4 regions of the Aquaspirillum soli genome follow, and region 1 is predicted to be linked to each of the others. Evidence: predicted binding sites of a transcription regulator. Region 1 holds the regulator's gene; each other region holds the start of a gene.

Region 1 (3,126 bases):
GAATCCATCACTGGCCGCTCGGCATGGTGCTCGGTGATTTTTTCTTTGTGTTTCAACACTTGGCGATCAAGTTTGTCCGCCATCGCATCAATGGCAGCGTACATATCGCTGTGGGTGGCTTCGACATGGATATCTTTCCCTTTCAAGTGCAAGCTTGCACCGACTTTCTGATCCAATTTCTCCACCGACAGAATCACGTTCACCGCGATCACGTTATCAACGTGACGAGTGATACGGTCGAGTTTGGACACGATGTAGTCGCGCAGGGCGGGAGTGACCTCAAGATGGTTGCCGCTGATGTTAAGGTTCATGTCCTTTTGCTTTCCAAAAAATGCGTGGCTGTACGCAATGTTTTGTTCCTGTTGCTATAAGCAGCGTAGCAGGCCTGACTTTCCCGACTGCGTCTGGAACCCTTCCAGACACAGCGCCATCGTTACCGAACGGACTTGCCACGGGTAGCGCAGTAATGGTTGCGAGCCATTGGAAGCCGAGACTTCCTTTACCAAATCAATATAAACCTTGGGTATACCGCACACTAGAGTGCTTTACGTTGGTTGGCTGGTGGTAAATGCAAGGCCTCACGATATTTTGCCACCGTACGCCGCGCAACTTGTATCCCTTCACGAGACAGTAACTCGGCCAGTGTATTATCTGACAGCGGCTTTTTCGGGTCTTCTGCCTGTATCAGTTTCTTTAATCTTGCCTTGATCGCCGTGGCAGAGCAACTCTCTCCACTGTCTGTTTCAAGGCCACTACCAAAAAAGTATTTCAATTCAAAGAGTCCACGCGGACACAATAAAAACTTTTGTGAGGTTACGCGAGAAATTGTTGATTCGTGCAAGCCGAGTTCTTCGGCAATTTCTCGTAGCACCAAGGGCAACATCGCTTCTTCGCCATGTTCAAAAAAAGCTTGTTGCCGGATCACAATGGCTTCTGCCACGCGGAGAATGGTGTCAAAACGTTGGCGGATATTACGCACCAGCCAGCGTGCTTCTTGTAGCTGGCCATTTAGGGCATTTCCACTTTCGCGTTGTTGTTTGAGGAGATTGGCGTAGAGGCTGTTGACGCGCAAGCGTGGCATCGCGGCTGAATTAAGACGTGCGACCCATGCTGCGCCTTGTTTTTGAACCACAATATCAGCAGCAACATAACGCGTTTCTTCTCCACCAAAACCCGCGGCAGGGTAAGGATTCAAACTGGCAATGAGCTGCTGCGCGGCTTTCAGGGCGTGGTCATCTTGTCCGGTGAGCTTGCGCAGGCGGGAAAAATCCCTGTTAGCTAACAGATTGAGATGTTGTTGGCTGATTTCAAGAGCTAAATTACGAATCGCTGAATGGGGCTGTGCTTGCAACTGTAAACGCATTGATTCATGCAAATTGCGTGCGCCAACCCCCGCTGGTTCAAATTGTTGCAACAGAGACAGCCCAACTTGTAACTCACCCAGTAGTTCATCCGCTTCGGTGGCGAGTTCTTCTGACAACTCGGCAGCGAGGTGGTCTAGACTGTCTTCTAAATAGCCTTGTTCATTTAAGGCTTCAATGAGCAAGGTGACAATGGCGCGGTCGCGTGCGCTTAAGACATGCTCGGCTAATTGGCTTAACAGATGTTCGCGTAAAGTTGGCTCGTGACACAATCGGCCATGAGGGTCGAAGTCTTCATCTTCATCACGAGGTAAACCACTGCTGTTACCCCAGTCCCCCCCATAATCCAATTCGAGATGTGTCTCGCTCAGATCTTCTTTGGGACTGTCGTGATTGGTGTCTGAGGGTTCGTTGACAGCGTCGTGTGGTGGGTGTGCCGGTTCGATGTCGCTCGGGGCTTCATACTCATCAACTCGTTCCAACATCGGGTTTTGTAACAAGAACTGCTCGATTTCTTGTTGTAACTCAACCGTTGACAGCTGTAACAGACGAATAGACTGTTGTAACTGTGGGGTGAGCGTCAGTTGTTGGCTGAGTTTGAGTTGTAAACTTTGCTTCATCAAGGGCCAGATTCCTAGAGGTGGAAATGCTCGCCTAGATAGACACGGCGGACTTCTTCATTATCAACGAGCTGTTGCGGTAAGCCGGCGGCTAAAACGCTGCCATTGCTGATGATGTAGGCGTGATCACAGATTCGCAGTGTCTCGCGTACATTGTGATCGGTGATCAGGACACCAATGCCACGGCTTTTGAGATAGCTGATGATTTTTTGAATATCAATCACCGCAATCGGATCGACCCCAGCAAACGGTTCATCCAACAAAATAAAGCGTGGTCGTGTCGCGAGGACACGCGCAATTTCAACCCGTCGCCGTTCGCCGCCAGATAAAGACAGCGCACTGTGTTCACGCAGATGGCTGATGTTGAGATCTTCCATCAGTAAATCGAGCTGGGCATGATTGTCTTTGTGGTGGCCGCCGGCAATTTGCAAAATCGCCAAGATATTCTCTTCGACGGTCATTTTGCGAAAAATCGAGGCCTCTTGTGGCAAATAACCAAGGCCAAGACGGGCGCGTTGGTGCATGGCCAAGGTGCTGATGTCGCGATCATCTAAGAAAATATGTCCGGCATCCGCCGCCACCAAACCGACAATCATATAAAAACTGGTGGTTTTTCCAGCCCCATTGGGGCCCAGCAAGCCAACTACCTCACCACTTTTGATGTCTAAAGATACATCCTGCACCACCGTTCGCTTTTTATATGTTTTGCGTAGGTGGCGCACAGAAAGCACACTCTGAGGGGTCATGGCTTACTCTTTGGCTGCAAGATCACGGTAACGCGGCCATTTTTGCCACCGCCATTGACCTGAAAGACTTCGGTTTTGCCGTGATAGGTGATGCTATGGCCGACGGCGCTGTCTTGGCCACGCTTAATACGGGCTTGTTCGACGAGGCGCACCTCTTCGCTGCTGCTGTCGTAATCGATCCGTTTGGCTTGGCCCTCAACCCATTCTGCTGCCTGCCCGTCTTTGGCATCTAGGCGTTGCTTAAAATAAGCAGGGCTACCGACGGCAGTGGCTTGTTGTTGACCATTGCCTTTATCCGTTGCCACGATTTTGCTGGCTTTGAGTAAAAGACTGCCCTGCGTCAAAATCACATTGCCTTCATACACCATTTGACCTTTTTGTTGATCTAAATTGGCGCTA
Region 2 (3,126 bases), on a different contig from region 1:
GCATGAGTGCCGGTACAGACGCCACAGATGCGCTCTACAAAGGCCCACGCATCGCGTGGATCACGGCCTTTTAAAATCACTTCCAAACCACGCCACATCGTCCCCGTCGAGACGGCATTTGCAATCACATTATTGCTGTCGAGGTTCACTTCACAACGCAGATGGCCTTCAATACGGGTCACTGGATCAACCACCACCCGCCGGCCGCTGTTGTCTAGCGTAAAGCCTTGAGTTTGATAAGCGGCCATTATGCTTTCTCCTTCTGCTGTGCTGTTGCCTCTAGCGGTTTCAGGTCTTGTTTTTTCAACACCGTGCTCTTGATTGCACTGACTGCCGCATGTGCTGCAATCGCTGCCCCAACGCCACCGGCGACTGTCATCCCAATCTGATCCGCGGTCGATTCAATGCCAAATTGTGGGATATTGGTAACGCGGTCGTAGAACGAGCCTTTATCCCAGAATCCGTCTTCTGAACAGCCGATACAGCCATGACCCGATTGCACCGGCCAACTCACCCCACCATTCCAGCGCACAGTAGAACAGGCGTTGTAGGTGGTTGGGCCCTTACAGCCGACTTTGTATAAGCAATAGCCCAGTCGTGCGCCTTCATCATCCCATGTTTCGACAAATTGTCCGGCATCGAAGTGGGGGCGGCGATAACATTTATCGTGAATCCGTTGGCCATAGAACATCTTAGGGCGGCCTTGGCGATCCAATTCGGGAATGCGATCAAAGGTGACAAGATAGGTAATAACCGCTGCCATCACTTCTGGAATAGGAGGACAGCCCGGGACTTTAATAATCGGTTTATCTAAAATCACTTGGTGGATGGGGGTCGCCCGTGTTGGGTTGGGTTTTGCCGCTTGCACACAGCCCCAACTGGCACAAGAACCCCATGCAATTAAGGCTTTAGCATGAGCAGAAACACGTTTGAGCTTTTCAACGAACGGTTCACCACCGGGGAAGCAATACATACCGTCTTCATTCAAGGGTGGGTTGCCTTCGACAGCAACAATGTATTGCCCCTTATATTTTTCAACAATTTCTTCCAAGATGGCTTCGGCTTGATGCCCTGCCGCTGCCATAATTGTGTCGTCATAGTCGAGTGAAATCAGCGACAAAATCGCGTCTTTGGCCAAGGGATGGGCTGAACGGATAAACGACTCGGTACAACAGGTACATTCCAAACCATGCAACCAGATCACTGGCATTCTGGGTTTGGTTTCGAGGGCATGGGCAATTCGAGGCACCATGGTTGACCCTAAGCCCATGGCGGTTGCGGTGAGGCTACAGAATTTTAAAAAGGTACGACGGGTGACGCCTTGCCGACGCATCGCTTGATAGAACGTTTCCATGATCAGGCCTTTGTGATGAAGTCGAGTTACAGAGCGCTACCAAATAACCACAGACCACTGGCAGCAATGGCGATACCTGCGGTACGCAATAACGCGCCGGCTTTCCGTAACAGCGTTTCACCAGCAAACCAACCTGCAGTATGTAAGGCTGAGGTGGCAATCACAAACCCAACCATATAGAGCCAGAGTGCGCCAGAGGGGGCTTCGGCACCGTGGGCATGACCATGACTCAAGGCAAACAAGGCGATTAAAGGTAAGGCAATCTGAGGGGCGACTGTGCGATGACTTGCAACCATCAAACCCAAAATCAGAACTGATAAGGCAATAGTCGATTCGACAGCAGGCAGGGCCAACTCAGCTGCACCAAGTAATGCGCCGATGAGCATTGACAACACAAAGGTGACAGGGGCAAGCCACCGTTGTTTGCCTTGTTGTTTGGCGGCCCAAAGCCCGACTGCAACCATAGCAAGGAGGTGATCAAAACCGCCAACGGGGTGAGCCAAACCAGATAAGAAACTGAAGCTATCCTGATGACCTGTGTGGGCTGCGGCAGGCAGGGCGAGGGTGCTAAGGCAGATAGCACTAAGTAAACGGGTGCGATTCATAGCGTCTCCGAGATGTTGTTATGGTCACGCCAGTGCTGGCGCGCTGACGTCAGCGCGACACAAAAATCGTGCCAGTCAACACTCGGAGGCAAAGGTGAGCTAAGTGATTGTTTTTGTGAGTGGATGAAAAAAACAGAGTGTGCTTGATGATGGATGCTGAAATTTTACTATCCATCAGATTGGATGCTTACTTATCAGTTTTGCAATCGTGGTAAACGTAAACTGAAATAAGCCCCCCCTTCAGTGCGGTTACCTGCTGTAAGTTGGCCTCCATGTTTTTCCACGATGCTGTAGCTGATCGAGAGACCTAGACCCGTGCCTTTACCCACCGGTTTAGTGGTAAAAAAAGGATCAAAAATTTTTGCTAAGTCGGCGGCGGCAATCCCTGTGCCATTGTCTGCTAAGGTAAAGACGGCTTGGTCAGTGTCTTGTGACAGTGTCAATTCCAACTGGGGGTGTGGCACAGTTTCAACCGCATCGAACGCGTTTTGAATTAAATTGACTAGCACTTGTTGTAATTGATTGGCCGAACCTGAGACCCAACAGGCTTCAGCTAAGCCAACTTCTTGCACTGTCACTCGATGTGGCATGGCTTGAACCACCCAATGCAGAGCTTGTTGAATACATTCGGCCAAATTGACTGGTTGTTGTATATCGGTTTCAACAGCAGAAAAACGTTTTAACGCATCCACAATGGCACTGCTGCGCTGTGCACCCTCAAGTAAACCTTCGGTAAGAGACGGTAGGTCAGCCAATAAACGGTCAATTTTTAGTTGTTGGCGTAATAACTGCAAATCATGGTCATGGCACTGTTGATGCACGGCAGCGAGATAGCGTTGTAGCTTTTGTGCATAGCGTTGCATCGCATAGCTATTACCCATGACAAAACTGATGGGATTGTTCAACTCATGTGCCACCCCTGCGACTAAACGACCCAAAGACGCCATTTTCTCTGCTTGAATGAGCTGGGCTTGTGCGGCTTGTAGTGCTTGATGGGCCTGTTTTAGCTCAGCATATGCACGTTTTAATTCACCCATTGGCCGCCCCACAGCAACGAAACCACTGTAACGATGTTGGCCATCGAACAGTGCGCTGATATTCCATGTCACGGGGACTGTGTTGCCGTTTTGACAAAAAATATTCAAATCAAGGTCGCTCACCTCTGGT
Region 3 (3,126 bases), on a different contig from region 1:
CTTGAACGTCTGATGCGTTTACGTCCAACGCCGGTTTTAATGGTGTCGTCTCTCACTGAAGAAGGTGCTGAAGCGACATTACGGGCGTTAGAATTAGGTGCAATTGATTTTGTCTGTAAACCAGATAATCACAGTCTGTTATTAGCTGATTACGCTGATGAAATTTGCCATAAAATTCGTGCTGTTGCGTTAGCTGGTCGTGGTTTTGCGGCACGTCGAGCGGCCCTAGTGCAAAAAACTGCTCCCAGACCTCTACCAACAGTGAGAGCGCGTAGCCAGCATGTGCAGTTGATTGTGGTGGGGGCATCCACTGGCGGCACAGAAGCATTAAAACTTTTCTTACAACGGCTACCTGCCGATTCGCCACCTGTGTTGATTGTGCAACACATGCCCCCTGGTTTCACTACCTCATTTGCCGCCCGTTTAGATAGCTTGTCAGAATTACACGTTAGCGAAGCAAAAGAGGGTGAGCCGATTTTGTCAGGTCATGCTTATTTGGCACCTGGTGATCGCCATTTGCAAATCAGTAAAAATGCCCGTGGTTATGTTTGTCATCTTGATGATGGCGATAGGGTGAACCGCCACAAACCAGCGGTGGACGTGCTGTTTGACTCGGTCACAACTTATATTGCGGCTAAGCGGGTGGTGGCGGTATTGATGACAGGCATGGGTAAAGATGGCGCAGCTGGTTTATTACGCTTAAGACAAGCGGGGGCGACGACTCTAGCGCAAGATGAAGCCAGTTGTGTGGTATTTGGTATGCCCGGTGAAGCGATTAAACTCGGTGCAGTTCAAGAAACCGGCTGTCCAGAGGCGTTGGCCGATCGAGTTGTCTCGCTTTTTTAGTGGATAAACTCGCCTTCCCTCTGGTATGGTTAGCGCATAACTGGCAAAAACTCATAAATTGCAAACACACTTTTGTGATGCGGCAATAAGGCGGCAAAACTTGCCGGCTTGTCGTGGTGAAATGTCTTACCTGCAGCATTGAGACGACAGAATTCGATTTTTTGTTTTAGATTCATGGTGTTGGGTGACGTGCATTTTTGGCACGTTTTCTGCTTAACCTGACGGCGTGGCAGTATGTACAACAGGGCGAATCATTATGATCGACAAAATAGCCAAACACTTTAATTTTCAGCAGCAGGCGCTAGGGTTGCGTAGCTACCGCAATGAAGTGTTGGCCAGCAACATTGCCAACTCTGAAACGCCTTATTACAAGTCTGTTGACTTTGATTTCAATAAAGCGTTGTCGCAAGCAGAATTGCTGCAAAAGAAAGAATCGATGTCGATGGAAAAAACCCATCAAAGTCATTTACAAGGCAAGGTCAGAGCGGTGAGTTTGACTGAGTTACAGTATCGGCGCGAGGTACAGCCAAGTATTGATGGCAACACGGTCGATATGGACTTAGAACGTACACAATTTACTGATAACTCCATGCGCTATCAAACCACCCTGACTTTCTTAAACCGTCGAATTTCCGGTCTGTCCGACGCGATTAAAGGACAATAATCATGTCTTTGCATAAAGTTTTTGGTATTGCCAGCTCAGGAATGACAGCCCAATCCATGCGTTTGAACGTGGTGGCCAGTAATATTGCCAACGTTGATAGCGCTGTGGCTTCTAATGGCGACCCTTACAAAGCGCGGCGAGTGGTGTTCACCCCCATTCCTGTGCGTGATGGGATTCCACAAGTCAATAGCGTGAAAGTCACCGCTGTTGTCGAAGACCAATCGCCTCCCAAAATGGTTTACGACCCTAAACATCCCCTCGCAAACCAGCAGGGTTATGTGACGATGCCGAATATCAATCCAGTTGAAGAAATGGCAGATATGATTGCAGCCTCGCGAGCGTATCAAACCAACGTTGAACTGATGAACACCACCAAAACTTTGCTCAAGTCCGCTTTGAGCATTGGTCAGCAGTAATTTTTAAAGGATTTCTGATTATGTCCACCGTGAATTCTACTTCTGCTGCTGACCCGTATGCCAATATCAATGGCACTGCTGCAACAGGTAAAAAATCTGAGATTGAAGAAGCACAGGATCGCTTTTTGAAACTGTTGGTCACCCAACTGCAAACGCAAGATCCATTAAATCCTTTGGATAATGAAGCCGTGACCAGTCAGATGGCACAAATCAGTACGGTGCAAGGGATTGAAAAGCTGAATAAAACCATGGAAGACATGGCTACGATGTATGCCACTGCACAATCGCTCTCTGCCGCGAATATGGTTGGGCGTTCGGCCTTGGTGGGTGGTTCTGGTTTGACTTTGGCTGAGGGGGGTACTGCTCGTGCTGCGTTAAATCTGCCAAAAGGAGCTGATACCGTCGCAATCAGTGTGTATAACGCCAAAGGTGATAAGGTGGATACCATTGAATTGGGCAAGCAAAAAGAAGGCGTGATGGAGTTTGAGTGGGACGGTAAAAATAGTGCAGGCGAAGCCTTGCCTGCTGGCGCTTATAGCTTTAGCGTTTCGGCAAAAACAGGCGGCAACGTTGCTGTTGCACAGCCCTTGGCCTATCAACGTGTGAATGCTGTAAGTTGGGCGCAAGGCGCGGCACAACTGCATCTGCCAGACGGTACTCGCGTTGGTCTGACCGATATTTATCAATTAGGTGTTTGATTATTTTAATTATTAGTTTTTATTTGGTTTTAAGGAGACAAAAATGGGCTTTCAACACGGTGTAGGTGGGATTAACGCAGCAGCAAAACAATTAGATGTGATTGGTAATAACGTCGCTAACGCAGGGACCATTGGTTTTAAAGGGTCTCGTGCTGAGTTTGCTGATATGTACGCCGCTAACTTTTATGGAGTTGCTGCTACTCAAACTGGTTTAGGGACACGTACGGAGACAATTGCTCAGCAATTTAGCCAGGGAAATATTAATACTACTGGTAATCAGATGGATATGGCTATTTCTGGCAATGGTTTTTTCGTTATGAATGATCCTAACGGTATCTCTTATTCCCGTAATGGTCAGTTCAAAATTGATCGACAAGGTTTTATTGTTAATAATGGTGGATCTAACTTACAAGGATGGGCTGTAGACCCTGTAACAGGTAAGATTCTTGAAGGTAGTCGGACAGATTTAAAAGTAGACAATACTTTATTGGCTGGTAGACCC
Region 4 (3,126 bases), on a different contig from region 1:
GATACGGCGCGTATCGTCCAAAAAAGAAGCAAGCTTTTGCACTGTTTTGGTGCGTTAAATTCAAGCAAATCCAGTCATGTCGTGTGCAATCGCCTGTTGATGCGGTGGATGGCCGCGAATCGTGGTGTACCGGCGCAATGCTTGTTGCTTGGCATGGCTGTTCTTTAAGGACAATCGGCGCGTATTGTTGGGCCTGTTGTTGATGGTGTCATGCTGTTTGAACAGGCAGACAAGCGTGATTGAAGGTGCTGATCTGGGAGGGTGGGGGATGAGCCGTGTTGATACGGGGTGAAGCGGAGGGAACGCGATAATCGAAAGCGTAGGGGTGAGATATTGTGGTGTGGGTGGGCTGATAAACGTTGTGTAACCATGCTGGCGTACCTAGCCTCATGCTGCTGCCGCCCAGTAACAAAAGACGCAACACAGATATCCCCTCAAATCAATGGATTTAGCCACTATCATAACGGTTTTTTATGCAAACCCATGCAAAAAGGCGGTGTTGCCACCGCCTTTTTTAGCTTAATTTGATCGAACTAAGGATTACAGCGAGTAGTACAGATCAAATTCAACAGGTGTGGTAGTCATACGGTTCAGGTTGACTTCTTGCATCTTCAATTCGATGTAAGCGTCAATGAATTCGTTCGAGAACACACCACCACGAGTCAAGAACTCGCGGTCTTTGTCCAACGCATCCAGTGCTTCTTCCAACGAAGCACATACGGTTGGGATCAGTTTGTCTTCTTCTGGTGGCAGATCGTACAGGTTTTTGTCTGCTGGATCGCCGGGGTGAATCTTGTTCTGGATACCATCCAAACCCGCCATCAACAGCGCAGCGAAGCACATGTATGGGTTGGCCAGTGGATCAGGGAAACGTGCCTCGATACGGCGGGCTTTTTCGCTGGCCACGTGAGGGATACGGATGGAAGCCGAACGGTTTTTCGCCGAGTAGGCCAGTTTCACCGGTGCTTCGTAGTGTGGCACTAAACGCTTGTAGGAGTTGGTGCCTGGGTTGGTGATGGCGTTCAGTGCTTTAGCGTGCTTGATGATACCGCCGATGTAGTACAGCGCAGTTTCAGACAGGCCTGCGTATTGGTCGCCAGCAAACAAGTTTTTGCCGTCTTTCCAAATCGATTGGTGAACGTGCATACCCGAGCCGTTGTCGCCAACGATAGGCTTAGGCATAAAGGTTGCTGTTTTGCCATAGCTGTGTGCCACGTTGTGTACCACATATTTCAGAATTTGGGTCCAGTCAGCACGTTGAGTTAAGGTGCTGAATTTGGTACCAATTTCGTTCTGACCTGCGGTGGCCACTTCGTGATGGTGCACTTCAACTGGCACGCCCATTTCTTCCAAAGTCAACACCATCGCAGAACGCAAGTCTTGCGAAGAATCGACTGGAGGCACTGGGAAGTAGCCGCCTTTCACGCGAGGACGGTGGCCGGTGTTGCCGCCTTCGTATTTCTCGCTAGAAGACCATGCAGCTTCTTGTGCTTCGATCTTGAGGTGACAGCCGGACATATCCACGCCCCATGTCACGCTGTCGAAAATAAAGAATTCAGGTTCTGGGCCAAAGAAAGCGGTATCGCCCAAGCCAGAGGCTTTCAGATAGGCTTCAGCGCGTTTGGCAATCGAACGTGGGCAACGGTCGTAGCCTTTGCCATCAGCAGGATCGACCACATCACATGTCATGATCAATGTGGGTTCGTCAAAGAACGGGTCGATATTGGCCGTTGCTGGGTCGGCCATCAGCAGCATGTCGGAAGCTTGGATCCCTTTCCAGCCTGCAATCGAAGAACCGTCAAACGCGTGACCGTGTTCGAACCATTCTTCAGCGTCTTCAGTGAGGACGTGAGCAGGGATGGTAACGTGCTGTTCTTTGCCACGCGTATCAGTAAAACGCAGGTCAACGAATTTCACGTCGTTTTCTTCGATCATCTTCAAAACATCAGCAACCGCCATGGTGTTCTCCTGAAAATTCAGATGCAGATTCGGTTTATTTCTGTGGGTGGGTCTTGTTACTGCCACTAGCGCGTTTTCTTAAAGCAGGAAGCGTGCCATCTAAACAAACCGCTTAAAATCGCTTAGCAAAAGCCTATTTTGCCCGCGAAACGCTATTGTGCCATGCCGTTACAGTTTCTGGGGTGGCTGTTTTTGCTCATTTTTGGTGCAATGCAAAATAAATTGCACCAATAGTGTGCTTTTGCCAATTTTAGGTCACAAAATGGGGCGCGCAGTGAAAGCATTGGCGGTGATTTCGCTTCTTTGACATAATCGGCTGCAGTCAAAATTGTAAGCCTGCTGTGTTGCAAAGCGATGTTGCCTCGCTTGCGACAATAAGACTATTGAAAGAGGAATGACATGACAGAGCTCGACACGCTTTTGCAAACTGCCGCCCAACGTGCACAACAACAGGGCTTGCCCTATGCTGGTCTGTTATTACCGACCGAGGCAGCGGCTTTATTGGCGATGCCTGAAGCACATGCGGTTTTGGTGGATGTCCGCTCGGCGGCAGAATGGCAATTTGTTGGCCAAGTTCCACAGGCTGTTCATATCGAATACAAGTCGTTTCCCGGCATGGTATTAAACCCCAACTTTATTAGCAGCTTAAAAGCGCAGGTACCATCCGAGAAAAAAGTGTTATTTTTGTGCCGTTCTGGTGCACGTTCGCACGATACGGCGTGCCTTGCTGCCGCAGAGGGCTACACCGCGTTTAATATCTTAGAAGGCTTTGAAGGCGATTGTGATGCACAAGGGCATCGCGGTACCGTGAATGGCTGGAAGGTTTGCGGTCTGCCGTGGCAGCAGGGTTAATCATTTTGTCATTGCTTTTTTAGGAAAATGTCTCCTATGACCGATCGTTATGCTGTTGTGGGTAATCCGATTTCCCACAGTCAATCGCCTTTGATTCATGCGGAATTTGCCCGCCAAACCAGTCAAAAACTGACTTATGAGCGTTTGCTCGCGCCATTAGACGGCTTTGCAACCACCGTGCAGCAGTTTGTCAGCGAAGGCGGTAAAGGGGTCAATATTACGATTCCGTTTAAGCTCGAGGCACGGCAGATGGCAACACAACTGACCGAGCGTGCGCGATTGGCGGATGCGGTGAATACCTTAACTTTCAAAGAG

The links. Region 1 encodes sigma-54, which starts transcription at its own class of promoters, with help from an activator protein. Its sites were predicted from a motif close to CTGGCACGCTTCATGCTT; they were not measured.
Region 2: a site for sigma-54 is predicted at 2,017-2,034, ahead of ACYVJG_RS04890 (HupE/UreJ family protein). Genes of this name have one in related genera too.
Region 3: a site for sigma-54 is predicted at 1,044-1,061, ahead of flgB (flagellar basal body rod protein FlgB). Genes of this name have one in related genera too.
Region 4: a site for sigma-54 is predicted at 2,041-2,058, ahead of glnA (glutamate--ammonia ligase). Genes of this name have one in related genera too.

Annotation. Positions count from the first base shown of each region.
Region 1 covers NZ_BAAGTM010000019.1:29,342-32,467, reverse strand. Annotated here, with positions in the region: gene hpf (ribosome hibernation-promoting factor, HPF/YfiA family) at 1-311, opposite strand, end outside; gene ACYVJG_RS11890 (RNA polymerase factor sigma-54) at 536-1,981, opposite strand; gene lptB (LPS export ABC transporter ATP-binding protein) at 1,996-2,727, opposite strand; gene lptA (lipopolysaccharide transport periplasmic protein LptA) at 2,724-3,126, opposite strand, start outside.
Region 2 covers NZ_BAAGTM010000003.1:209,913-213,038, forward strand. Annotated here, with positions in the region: gene ACYVJG_RS04880 (nickel-dependent hydrogenase large subunit) at 1-248, opposite strand, end outside; gene ACYVJG_RS04885 (hydrogenase small subunit) at 248-1,354, opposite strand; gene ACYVJG_RS04890 (HupE/UreJ family protein) at 1,381-1,959, opposite strand; gene ACYVJG_RS04895 (PAS domain-containing sensor histidine kinase) at 2,154-3,126, opposite strand, start outside.
Region 3 covers NZ_BAAGTM010000001.1:234,604-237,729, forward strand. Annotated here, with positions in the region: gene ACYVJG_RS01235 (protein-glutamate methylesterase/protein-glutamine glutaminase) at 1-846, shown strand, start outside; gene flgB (flagellar basal body rod protein FlgB) at 1,103-1,510, shown strand; gene flgC (flagellar basal body rod protein FlgC) at 1,513-1,926, shown strand; gene ACYVJG_RS01250 (flagellar hook assembly protein FlgD) at 1,947-2,624, shown strand; gene ACYVJG_RS01255 (flagellar hook protein FlgE) at 2,668-3,126, shown strand, end outside.
Region 4 covers NZ_BAAGTM010000009.1:90,464-93,589, reverse strand. Annotated here, with positions in the region: gene glnA (glutamate--ammonia ligase) at 541-1,959, opposite strand; gene ACYVJG_RS09335 (rhodanese-like domain-containing protein) at 2,359-2,811, shown strand; gene aroE (shikimate dehydrogenase) at 2,848-3,126, shown strand, end outside.